3 regions of the Enterococcus sp. LJL90 genome follow, and region 1 is predicted to be linked to each of the others. Evidence: predicted binding sites of a transcription regulator. Region 1 holds the regulator's gene; each other region holds the start of a gene.
The links. The regulator NrdR, encoded in region 1, represses ribonucleotide reductase genes. The targets are predictions, from matches to a motif close to ACACNATATATNGTGT.

Region 2: nrdH (glutaredoxin-like protein NrdH) is a predicted target of NrdR. The motif match lies at 2,317-2,332, and genes of this name have one in related genera.
Region 3: nrdD (anaerobic ribonucleoside-triphosphate reductase) is a predicted target of NrdR. The motif match lies at 1,695-1,710, and genes of this name have one in related genera.

What each region holds. Positions count from the first base shown of each region.
Region 1 covers NZ_JBXPBQ010000002.1:237,237-241,431, forward strand. The annotation lists gene dnaI (primosomal protein DnaI) at 1-806, opposite strand, end outside; gene AC1Z3S_RS06025 (replication initiation and membrane attachment family protein) at 809-2,203, opposite strand; gene nrdR (transcriptional regulator NrdR) at 2,216-2,686, opposite strand; gene coaE (dephospho-CoA kinase) at 2,849-3,448, opposite strand; gene mutM (DNA-formamidopyrimidine glycosylase) at 3,445-4,195, opposite strand, start outside.
Region 2 covers NZ_JBXPBQ010000003.1:313,406-317,600, reverse strand. The annotation lists gene feoB (ferrous iron transport protein B) at 1-1,491, opposite strand, end outside; gene AC1Z3S_RS09680 (ferrous iron transport protein A) at 1,488-1,961, opposite strand; gene nrdH (glutaredoxin-like protein NrdH) at 2,403-2,624, shown strand; gene nrdI (class Ib ribonucleoside-diphosphate reductase assembly flavoprotein NrdI) at 2,626-3,003, shown strand; gene nrdE (class 1b ribonucleoside-diphosphate reductase subunit alpha) at 2,984-4,195, shown strand, end outside.
Region 3 covers NZ_JBXPBQ010000004.1:26,947-31,141, reverse strand. The annotation lists gene AC1Z3S_RS10305 (FtsX-like permease family protein) at 1-866, opposite strand, end outside; gene AC1Z3S_RS10300 (ABC transporter ATP-binding protein) at 844-1,623, opposite strand; gene nrdD (anaerobic ribonucleoside-triphosphate reductase) at 1,836-4,034, shown strand; gene nrdG (anaerobic ribonucleoside-triphosphate reductase activating protein) at 4,194-4,195, shown strand, end outside.

The DNA.
Region 1 (4,195 bases):
TCTTCAAACTCCGTTAAGTTAAAGTTGGAGGAAAAGAAAGTTGGCAATTGCTCCTGCATCCGATGCTGCAAAATGACACCAAAAACTTCATCACGAATCCAAGGGCTCATCGAATCGGCTCCCACATCATCCAGCATTAAAATCGGCGCTCTTTTTACAGCGTCTAATTTTGGCCCAACAGAATCATTGCCGATTGCCTGTTTCATCTCTACTGTAAAGGTCGGAAAGTGAACTAGCGTTGTTTCAAATCCTCTGACGGCTAACTCATGAGCTATTGCACCTAATAAATAGGTTTTGCCAACACCAAAGTCGCCCACCAGATACAAGCCTTTATGAAAATCTTTAGGTGTAGCGACAAACTCATTGATAAAGGTCATCGCTTCAATTAGTGCAGCACTTCTTTCGGTGTCACGATCAAAGTTGGCGATGGAGGCATCTTGAATATCTTTTGGCATATCCACTGCCCGCACGCGACTGCGGATTTCTTCCTCCCGCTTACGGGCCATCAAGGCTTCCGTTGGCACATAAGTCACATCGATAAAATGAAAATTCATCGCCAGCTGCGGCTCGTAGCCTGGGGCAATCATTGTGGGATCATTTAATTGGTATTTGCGTTTTTCTTGAACAAATTCATAGAGTTTTGCGTAACTTTTTTCGATATCAGCATCGGTCAGCTGATCACGATGCTCTGCGATAAAGGCTGCGACATCTGGATCTTGTAAAACTTTTTGAACCATTTCCGCTAATTTGTCCTGGTAATTTCCTTTGCGAATAATCTGTGACAATTCTTTTCCCATATCCTCCATGGCTAGTCACCTTCCTTCAAAAAGTCTTTCAGCATTTCATCTAATTCCGCTTGGCGCTCTGGGGCAATTTGCGCCTCAGGTAAGGTTTTTTGATTCATCCACTCTGGCACTTTTTCCCTGCGCACTTTGCGATTAGTATTGCGATAATTTTTAGTTTGTTTTGGCTTATTATTCAAATCCCGGGCATGTTTTAAAGCCGCTTCCGGCGTTTTAATGCCGCTTTGGGCCCATTCATTGGCAATCGAATTGACATAGGTGCCGTTTAAAACCGGCGCATTTTTGGCGACCAATACGTAATGAATTAAAATATTGACGACAGCGGCCGGTAAACCGGAGCGATCCACTAAATTTTTAACAATCCAAACCTCAGGATCGCCGATAAAACCGCCTTTGGCTTCCTTCAAAGCTTGAAAATAGGTCATCGGCGGATAGAGTTCTGCCTCTTTGATTAATTCGATATCTTGTGGTGAAAAGCCCTCTGCTTTGAGAGTATTTTCCCGGCGAATTTTCTGGTCTGCCTCACTTAGCTTGGTTTGCGGCTCAGTTGATGGAGTATCATCAGTAGTTTTTTTTGTGACAGGCATTGTTTGGGCTGCTTGACGGACAGCCTTATGAAAATCTTTTAAGGAAATTTTTTGTTCCGTTAAGTTAGAAGTTCTGGCTAACAGTTCACTAAGCTCGATTTCTTCATAGCCATACATCACATGATGGACAAAAATATCTTGTCTTTCTTCAGCCGTTAAAGAAGTGGTCACACCCAAACGGGCTAAGTTGGCTTCGATTAACTGCCAATCCAAATCCTCACCCTGATCAATTCCCGGTGGATTCTCCAGTGAAAAATCAGCGGCGCTTTCTTCAAGCCTGCCAAAGTTTTCTGCGAAACGGCCTTCATTGAAGGAAAAAATTTGTTTGAATTTTTTAGTGACTTCCTGAAAACCTGAGATATCCAAAGTTTTTGGCTTGAAGCGCTGCAGGAGGCGCTCGTATTTTGTCTCACTGACATATTCCTTTAACAGAAAATGCAAGAGACTATCTTGTAGAAAAGCTTCTGGTGCTAAAGGTTCCTGCAACTCATAAAGATACTTGCGACCCAATTGAGCATCTTCTTGGTAATAGCTTTTTAATAAGCCAATCGCTTCTAATTTTTGGCGGTCTTCAAAAAATAATTGTAAACCAACATTTAAATCAGTCAGTAAATCGGCATGGATGGCAATCTCACTTAGACCATACTGCCATTTGATTTCCCCTAAAAAGGAGAAGTACAAAGCTAAGGCTGAGGCACCGATAATCGGTTGATACAATTGCACAAGGGTTTCCTGACTGCGATCGCCTAGGGGCAATTGTTTGCCAACTTGAAATAAATATTTTGGTAAGACTTCATCCCAAGCATTTTCCACGGCAACCCCTCCTTACTCTTCACCATTTTTGGCTTTGTCGACGATTTCTTGTAATTCCTTCAAAAATACCGACATATCTTTAAACTGCCGATAGACACTGGCAAAACGGATATAGGCGATTTCATCTAGATTGACTAAATTTTCCATCACATATTCGCCGATTAAATTGGTCGAGACTTCATTTTCACCAAGCGAACGAACCCGATTTTCAACATCATCGACAACCTGTTCCATCTGTTCCATCGCAACTGGGCGCTTTTCGGCAGAGCGAATCAAGCCCCGCAAGATTTTATCACGATTAAATTCTTCTCGAGAACCGTTTTTCTTCACCACTAGTAAAGGTGTTGCTTCAATCCGTTCAAAGGTAGTAAAACGAAAGCCACAGTTTTCACATTCACGGCGCCGGCGAATCGTGCGGCCATCATCTGTTTGACGGCTGTCTATAACCCGTGAATTATTATGTTGGCATTTTGGACAACGCATCCGATTTCCTCCTCAAATTGAGTTTGAAAAATGCTCAAGCAAACTAGCTCTGCAAAAAATTCAATCAGATTTTTTTTGCATCAAAATTTGCTTTTGCTGATTTCAATCCCTCAATAATATAACAATCATTTCTTTCTTGTCTATTATTATAACATGATTGAATCAGCGGATAAAGTCGTTGTTTTTTAGCCAATCGATAACTTGTTTTTCCGTTTCAGCGGGTGTACCTTGATTATCAAAAATAATATCCGCTCGCTCTTTTTTTTCGGCAATTGACATCTGGGCATGGATTCTAGTTTCGGCGGTTGCCAAATCAAAACCGTCTCTGAGCATTAGTCGCTGCACTTGGAGTTCTTCTGGTAAATAAACTACCGCCACCGCATCCATATAATGTTCGTAATTGCCTTCGTATAATAACGGCACATCGACAATCACCAATGGGCTGCTTAGCTTTCCAGCAGCAATTTCCGCTAAAATTTGTTTGCGGATAAAGGGATTTAAAATTTCGTTTAACCGCCGGCGCCGCTGGTCATCGGCAAAGACAATTCTACCTAAGGCTTTGCGATTAAGGCTGTGGTCGGCATTTAAAATTTCTGTACCAAATTCTGCAACAACTTCCTGAAGCCCTTCGGTTTGCGGCTCCACGACTTTTCTAGCGACTACATCCCCATCAACAATCGGAAAATCAAACCGGCGAAAAATATTGACCACCGTACTTTTTCCGGTAGCGATGCCGCCCGTGATTCCTAAAACAAAGCTCATTTTCTGCCCCTCACTTTCAAAACTTGGCAATGGGGGCAAAAGTGCGTGCCCCTTTGAGCGACTTTAATTTTGACAATCGGCGTTTGACAACGAGGACAAGGCTGACCAGTTTGCCCGTAAACATTTAATGACAATTGAAATTTTCCGGCTTCTCCTAATGCATTGAGATAAGAACGAATCGTAGTGCCGCCAGCTGCCACCGCTCGACCTAAAACATCAATGATGGCTAAGCGCAAAATTTCAATTTCTTTTTTCTTCAAGGTGTTGGCCGGCTGCTCTGGATGAATCTGTGCTTCCCAAAGCGCTTCGTCCACGTAAATATTGCCTAAGCCAGTAACCAATTTTTGATCCAGCAGCAGCGGTTTGATTGCTTTGCTGGATTTTTTTAACCCGGTTGTAAAATCAGCTAAGGTAAATAAATCCGGTAAAGGCTCTGGCCCCAACTGCATAATACCTTTATAAGTATTACTTTGATCCTTGGCTACTAGGGTCATACGACCAAACTTACGAACATCATGATAGTGCAGCTGGCTGCCGTCTGTAAAATGAAAAACAACATGGGTGTGTTTTGTCAGCGGTGCTTCAGCTGGGGAAAATTCGTACTTGCCTTCCATTCTTAAATGGGAAATCAAATCCCAATGGTCCAATTTGAAAATTAAAAATTTACCTCGTCGCTGCACGTCGTGGATTGTCTCATTGGCTAATTCAGCTGCAAAAATCGGCACCTCGGGATTTTCAATAATCCGT
Region 2 (4,195 bases), on a different contig from region 1:
GTTTTTAAAAATCGGCAGATGATAAGCTGGCAATTCCATAATAAAAGGTGCCGGATCTCCTGCAAATAAACGGGTTTTCTTCAAGGCAATTCCTGATAAGACAATCGCCGACATACCGATAAAATAAGCAGAAGGTGCGACCCAAGAACTAGTTGGGAAAAAAGCTCCCGCAATCAAGGCAATAATTGGTAATTTTGCTGAACAAGGCATAAAGGTAGTCAGCATGACCGTCATCCGCCGATCTTTTTCATTTTCAATCGTTCGGCTAGCCATAACCCCAGGAATTCCGCAGCCAGTTGCCACAAGCATCGGAATAAAAGACTTACCGGATAAGCCAAACTTGCGGAAAATCCGATCCATTACAAAGGCAATCCGCGACATATAACCACAGTCTTCTAAAATTGATAAACAGAAAAATAAAACCAATAGTTGCGGGACAAAACCTAAGACAGCGCCGACCCCAGCCACAATACCATCTAAAATTAAATTTTGCAGCCATGGTGCTACGTTGATAGACTCTAGACCTACGGCTAAATAGTTGGGCACCCAATCACCAAAGAGAACCTCATTGACCCAGTCCGTTCCCATCGCGCCCACCGTTTGAATCGCTAAATAATAAACTAGCCACATCACGCCGGCAAAAATCGGCAGTGCTAAGATTCGATTGGTGACAATCCGGTCAATCCGATCATTCAAGGTTGCCTTGATATCGGCTTCTTCGCTGTAACAAAGTTTTACAACGCCTTCAATAAAACTATAGCGTTCATTAATTAAAATAGACTCACTGTCTTCATCAAAAATCTTTTCAGTGATCGCAATAATTTCTTCAATTTCTTTGGTTTGAAACTGGCTGAGGGATAATTCTTGGCTTACGCGAATATCCCGTTCAAATAATTTAATTGCATACCAACGGGCTTGCCGCTCAGCTACCGTTTGTCCTAAAATAGTAGCAATTTCTCCCAAGGCCGCCTCTAAACGATCACTATAAACTGGATAACCGTCTTCATGATAATCAACTTGGCTGGCTTCTTTCAACGCTTTACTAACGCCGCGGTTTTTCAAGGCACTCATTGGGACAACGGGTGTATTTAACGCATACGCCAATTTATCTGCATTGATTTGCTGGCCATTTTTTTCTGCTAGGTCCATCATGTTTAACCCAATTACCACAGGAATTCCAGTTTCTAAAAGCTGAGTGGTTAAATACAAATTGCGGGTTAAATTCGTACCATCGACAATATTTAAAATGGCATCGGCCTGACGGGACAATAGATAATCTCTGGCAATGATTTCTTCTGGTGTATAAGGTGACAAAGAATAAATTCCCGGTAAATCTTGAATTTTAATCTCTTTGTTTTCCTTCCAAAAGCCTTCTTTGCGGTCAACCGTTACCCCCGGCCAATTGCCGACTCTTTGATTGGAACCAGTTACTAAATTAAATAGACTTGTTTTTCCAGAATTAGGATTTCCGACTAAAGCAATCTCTCTCATTGGCCAATCTCTCTTTCGACTAAGACTTGGGCGGCTTCATTTTTCCGTAGACTCAATTGGTAGCCCCGCAGTGTAATTTCGATTGGGTCGCCTAAAGGAGCTAAATTTCTGACTAGAATCTCCGTGCCTCTAGTTAACCCCATATCCATCAGCCGGCGCTTGACTGCACCGCTGCCGTAAATTCGCATGACCTTGGCCTTCTCACCGATTGCCAGCATGTCTAAGGAATGCAGGCTAGTTTCTTCTGTCGGTGCTTCCTCCACTAGGATGCCGGCTAAAATTTGCTGGCTCATCGCCAGTCGAGCATTTTGCGAGAGGACGATGCCATTATCCTTTGACAATTTTGTGATGACAATTTTACTGCCTCGCACAATTCCTAATTCCTTAAGATGGCGCGTTGTGTTGTCATCCAACTGAATTTCTTTGACGCGACACGTAATATTTTCCTTCATATCTAATAAAGCATTCATGATTGATCACTCCTGTCAAAATCCGATAATGAGAATCGTTCTCAGTAATTACTTCTAGATTATGCTTTTTTCTTCACTTTGTCAATCTAATTTGTGCATTTCGTACAAATTCTAAGCTTGATTTTAGCGGACTTTAATTTAAATAAAGCGCTTACTAGTTTAAAAGTGCACAGCTTTTGATTTTTTTTACTTTTTTAAGCTGCATTTTCATAGCTTGTGGGTAAAATTGTGGATAAAAAATTTTTTCAGGGAATCATTGAACAGAGAAAAAAGTGAAGAAGCCTTGATTGGCGTGAATGTAAGGGGCTTTAAAAAACAGCAAAACCACAAAACTTAGTATCACAACTTATCCACACCACAATATATAGTGTTTTTCCATTGACTTTTTTCCAGAAGAATTTATACTAATATATGACATTAAATGAGTGGAGGTTTTTCAAAATGGTGAAAATTTATTCTAAAAATAATTGCATGCAATGCAAGATGACCAAGCGTTTTTTAAGTGAAAATCAGATCGACTTTGAAGAAATCAATATCGATTTGCAACCTGAAGCAGTTGACTTCTTAAAGGGACAAGGTTTCCAAAGTGTGCCGGTAACCTTTAAAGATGCCACAGCCATTATCGGTTTCCGTCCTGATCAATTAAAATCATTGGCTAGCTAAGATGAAAATTGTCTACTATTCAATAACTGGTCAAACTCGGCGTTTTATAAAAAAATTGGATTTGCCCGCTTATGAAATTGAGCCAGCAAATCCTTTTTTTGAGATAAATGAGCCCTTTGTATTAGTTGTTCCTACCTATGACATTGAAATGACAGAGGTAGTGAACGACTTTCTTGATTTTAAAGACAATGCCAGCCAGATGCTGGGCGTTGCCGGCGGGGGCAATCGCAATTTTGCCGATTTATTTGTCTACACCGCCAAAGATATTGCCCGTGATTACCACGTCCCCTTAGTGTTCGCCTTTGAGTTTAGCGGCACGAATGAAGACGTCCAAAATTTTCAGAAGGTTGTGATGGAACTTGAGTCTAAAAGAGCTTAAAGATGTCAGCTATTTTAAATTAAATAATGAGATTAATCGTCCCGTTAACGGACAAATCCCTTTAAATAAAGATAAAGAAGCATTGGCGGCGTTTTTCAAAGAAAATGCCGAACCGAATACACGAACCTTTGCTTCTGCGAATGAAAAAATCCAGTTTTTAATTGACAATGATTACTTGGAGGCTGAATTTATCGCAAAATATTCACCAGCCTTTATTGAAAAATTATACCAATTTTTAGCGGAACAAAATTTCCAATTTAAATCCTTTATGGCAGCCTATAAATTCTATTCCCAATATGCCTTAAAATCTAATGATGGAACGGAATACTTGGAAACCTATGAAGACCGTGTTGCCTTCAATGCCCTCTATTTTGCTGATGGGGATGAAGAATTGGCGTTAACCTTAGCTGATGAAATGATTCATCAGCGTTATCAGCCAGCAACACCGTCCTTTTTAAATGCCGGCCGCAAACGTCGGGGCGAATTGGTTTCTTGTTTCTTAATCCAAGTCACCGACGATATGAATAGTATCGGTCGGTCAATCAATTCAGCCTTGCAATTGTCAAGAATCGGCGGCGGCGTGGGCATCACCTTGTCTAATCTACGAGAAGCCGGCGCTCCAATTAAAGGCTATGAAGGAGCAGCGAGCGGTGTCGTACCAGTGATGAAATTATTTGAAGATAGCTTCAGCTACTCCAATCAATTAGGTCAGCGACAAGGAGCCGGCGTGGTTTACTTAAACGTCTTCCATCCGGACATCGAAATGTTTTTATCGGCGAAAAAAGAAAATGCCGATGAAAAAATCCGTGTCAAAACGTTATCCCTTGGTGTCTTAGTGCCGGATAAATTTTACGAATTGACCCGTAAAAATGCCGATATGTACTTATTCAGTCCTTACAGCGTTGAAAAAGAATACGGCGTGCCTTATTCTTACGTTGATATTTCCGCTGAATACGACAACATGGTGAAGAATCCAAACATCCGTAAAACTAAAATTAAGGCCCGGGATTTAGAAAATGAAATTTCTAAATTGCAGCAGGAATCCGGTTATCCTTACATCATTAATATTGATTCTGCAAATAAGCAAAATCCCGTCGCTGGTAAAATCATCATGAGCAATCTTTGTTCTGAAATTTTACAAGTCCAAGAGCCGTCTTTATTAAACGACGCTCAAGAATATGACGTGATGGGA
Region 3 (4,195 bases), on a different contig from region 1:
AGATTGCCAATCAGTAGACCTGTTAAATTCTGTTCTGTAATTTTGCGGCTGCGCCCGACAAGCCACAGCAGCCAGCGCAAACCCCAGATAAAGAAAAAAATGGTGCCGACACTCGCCAAAAACAGTGTAATCAAAATACCGAGAAAATTCGCATAAAAACCTGAACCATCAAAAAAATTGGCCAACCATCTTCCCAGAGCTAAGGTCTGAAAAGCTCCTAAATAGGAAAGTAATAGAAACAATACACTAATTGCCCCCAGCACCTTTTGCCAGCCCCTCATTTCAAGTTGTTGGCTGGTCAGCTGATCCATTTTAAACAATTGATGGGTTGAATAGTCCTGCAAAATCCAAGCGGTGCGCATGGCCACAATCAACAAAATAAAAAACATGGTACCCGCCGTTAAACCAACTGATCGCCAAGAAATAAAAAAGCTGCTTTCAATACTCAAGGCCATCGCCTTAACCAAAATCATGGAAAACATTTTGGAAAACACGATGCCAATCACAATACCAATTCCTAGACTTAAGATCCCTAGAATAATAATTTCACTAATAAAAAGCCCGGTAATTTTCCAGCGATTGAGACCGAATAAATGATAGATGCCAATTTCCTCTGCCCGCCTTCTTAAGAAAAAGCGATTGGTACTCAGCATAAAAAATAATAAAATCCCAATCACAGCAATTTGTCCTAAAACTAAGACCTGTGACAGGTGAATATCCTGATTAGCTCGCACAATAATCGCATCATTATAAGTCAGCGCACTAAAGGTATAAAAAATCGTCACCGCTAAAATCATACTCAAAAAATAAATCAGATAGCTTCTAACTTGCCGGCGAAAACTTTTAAAGGCTAGCCGAAATAGCATTGCTGCGCCCTCCCCCGCCGATAGTCGCCTGCATATCAATCACCTTATTGAAAAATTCACGGCGGGAACCCCGTCGCACAATTTCAGAAAAAATGGCGCCGTCTTTGATAAATAAAATCCGATTGCAATAGCTCGCCGTGTAAGGATCATGGGTCACCATTAAAATCGTGGTGTCCTTATGTAAAGAAATATCATGAAGGTAATTCAATAGTTCAGTGGCAGAAGTCGAATCCAACGCCCCAGTTGGCTCATCAGCAAAAATAATTTTGGGCTCTTCGATTAAGGCCCGAGCTGCTGCCACCCTTTGTTTTTGTCCCACCGATAATTCATCGGGATATTGATTCAAAATCCCTTTGATTCCTAACATTTCACTAGCCATTGCGATTTTTTGGTCGATTTCAGCCAGTGATTTTTTTTCAACCGCCAGTGGCAATAAAATATTGTCTCGGGCCGTTAAAGTATTCATTAAATGAAAATCCTGCAAAATAAACCCTAAATTTTTTCTGCGGAACTCGCTGAGATTATCGCCTTTAAGACTAGTTAAATCGGCACCATTAATTACAATGCTGCCGAGGGTCGGAAAACTGATTGTCGATAAGATATTTAATAAAGTTGTCTTACCGGCACCACTTGGCCCCATAATGCCAACAAATTCTCCCTCCTCTACAGAAAAAGAAATATTCTCCAGCACATTGACTTTATTTTTTCGACTGCCAAAGGTTTTGGTCAGATTTTTTACATCAATAATTGTTTTCATCTCATCACTTCCTCCCCTCTATCATAGCATATTCAGCCAAAAATCCCGTCAAACAAGCCTAAACAGTGGACCCACTATATCTGGTGGCTATCTTTCAAAATATTCTCTATAAAATACCAGATATTGATAAATATCTTCCGGAAAACTATTGCTCTATCTTGTGAAATGTTTTATTATAGAAAGCGAGATTAAAGGAAATGAGTGTGAAAAAAATGATGAAAATCCAACGGGAAAATACGGAAATTCTACTGCATCCAAGACTTGCAAAATTCAAAGTTGTCAAACGGGATGGTCGCTTAGTGGACTTTGACGACCAAAAAATTTACGATGCTTTAGTTAAAGCGGAAGCCAAAATTAATGGTTCCATCGACCCTTTAGCCCACGAACGAATTCAAGAAATTGTCAACCGGATTGACCAAGAAATCAGCGAACGCTTCGCCCATAACGTAAAAATTTATGAAGTCCAAAATGTGGTTGAACACATTTTACTTGAGAAAAACGAATATGACTTGGCTCAAGAATATATCAACTACCGGACGCAACGGGACTTTGAACGCTCCAAAGCAACCGATATTAATTTTACCATTGGCAAGCTGATTAACAAAGACCAAACTGTTGTCAACGAAAACGCTAACAAAGATAGTGATGTTTTTAACACACAGAGAGATCTGACCGCTGGGATTGTTGGAAAATCCATCGGCTTAAAAATGTTGCCGCCCCATGTGGCCAATGCTCATCAAAAAGGTGACATTCATTATCATGATTTGGACTATCATCCATACACACCGATGACCAATTGTTGCTTAATTGACTTTAAAACTATGCTGACTGAAGGCTTCAAGATTGGCAATGCCGAAGTTGAATCGCCTAAATCAATTCAAACAGCAACGGCTCAAATTTCACAAATTATCGCCAATGTCGCCTCTAGCCAGTACGGCGGTTGTTCAGCAGACCGGGTGGATGAACTACTAGCACCCTTTGCAAAATTAAATTACCAAAAACATTTAAAAGATGCGGAAGAATGGATTGAAGTTGCTGATAAACGTAAAGCCTATGCCTTAGCTAAAACTCAAAAAGATATTTATGATGCTATGCAGAGTTTGGAATATGAAATCAATACCCTGTTCACCTCCAATGGGCAAACACCTTTTACTTCCCTTGGCTTTGGCCTTGGCACAAATTGGTTTGAACGGGAAATCCAACGGGCCATTTTGCAAATTCGCATTAACGGACTTGGCAGTGAGCATCGGACAGCCATCTTCCCGAAATTAATTTTTACTTTAAAACGTGGTGTCAATTTATCTGAAAACGACCCGAATTACGATGTTAAGCAGTTAGCCTTAGAATGTGCTACTAAACGGATGTATCCTGATATTTTAAGTTATGACAAAATTGTTGAATTAACCGGTAGTTTTAAAGTACCAATGGGCTGCCGCTCATTTTTACAAGGCTGGCAGGATGAAAATGGCCAAGAAATTAATGTCGGCCGGATGAATCTTGGGGTAGTCACCTTGAATTTACCGCGGATTGCGTTAGAATCCTCCGGCAACCTTGATCGCTTCTGGCAAATTTTAGAAGAACGCTTAGGCATTATGAAAGATGCCCTTGTGTATCGTGTTGAACGCTGTAAAGAAGCTTCACCTGCTAATGCGCCAATTTTGTATATGTATGGCGCCTTTGGCAAACGATTAAACCGTAAAGATGCCGTTAATGAATTGTTTAAAAATAAACGTGCGACTATTTCCCTCGGCTACATCGGCTTGTATGAAGTAGCATCCGCCTTTTTCGGAGGCGAATGGGAGCAAGATGCTGAAGCCAAAGAATTTACTTTGAGCATCTTAAAAGAATTGAAGGCTCATGCTGATGATTGGGGCAACGAGTACGGCTATCACTTCAGCGTCTATTCTACTCCAAGTGAAAGCTTAACAGATCGGTTCTGCCGCTTAGACACTGAAAAATTTGGCGTTGTAGCTAATATTACTGATAAGGAATACTATACCAATAGTTTCCATTATGATGTCCGCAAGAACCCAACACCTTTTGAAAAATTGGACTTTGAAAAAGATTATCCAAAATATTGTTCCGGCGGGTTCATCCACTACTGTGAATATCCTGTGCTACAACAAAATCCCAAAGCTTTAGAAGCTGTTTGGGATTACGCCTATGACCGGGTCGGCTATCTAGGTACCAATACACCAATTGACCACTGTTATGAATGTGGATTTGAAGGTGACTTTAATCCAACTGCCCGCGGCTTTGAATGTCCCGAATGTGGCAATCACGATCCAAAGTCATGTGACGTTGTCAAAAGAACCTGCGGCTACCTTGGAAATCCTCAAGCTCGTCCGATGGTCCATGGCCGCCATAAAGAAATTTCATCACGAGTTAAACATATGAAAAAAAACAACTGAACAAACTCTCTTAATAAAACTAAGTCAAATAAAATTAAAAAAATTGCGCCTTGACCTTGTCTTGGCGCAATTTTATCTGTAGTGAATTGTTTGGCAGTATCTATTTTTTATTGTTTTCACTCACTTATTAAATAAAAGAATTTGCAAGGAGGGATTTTCTT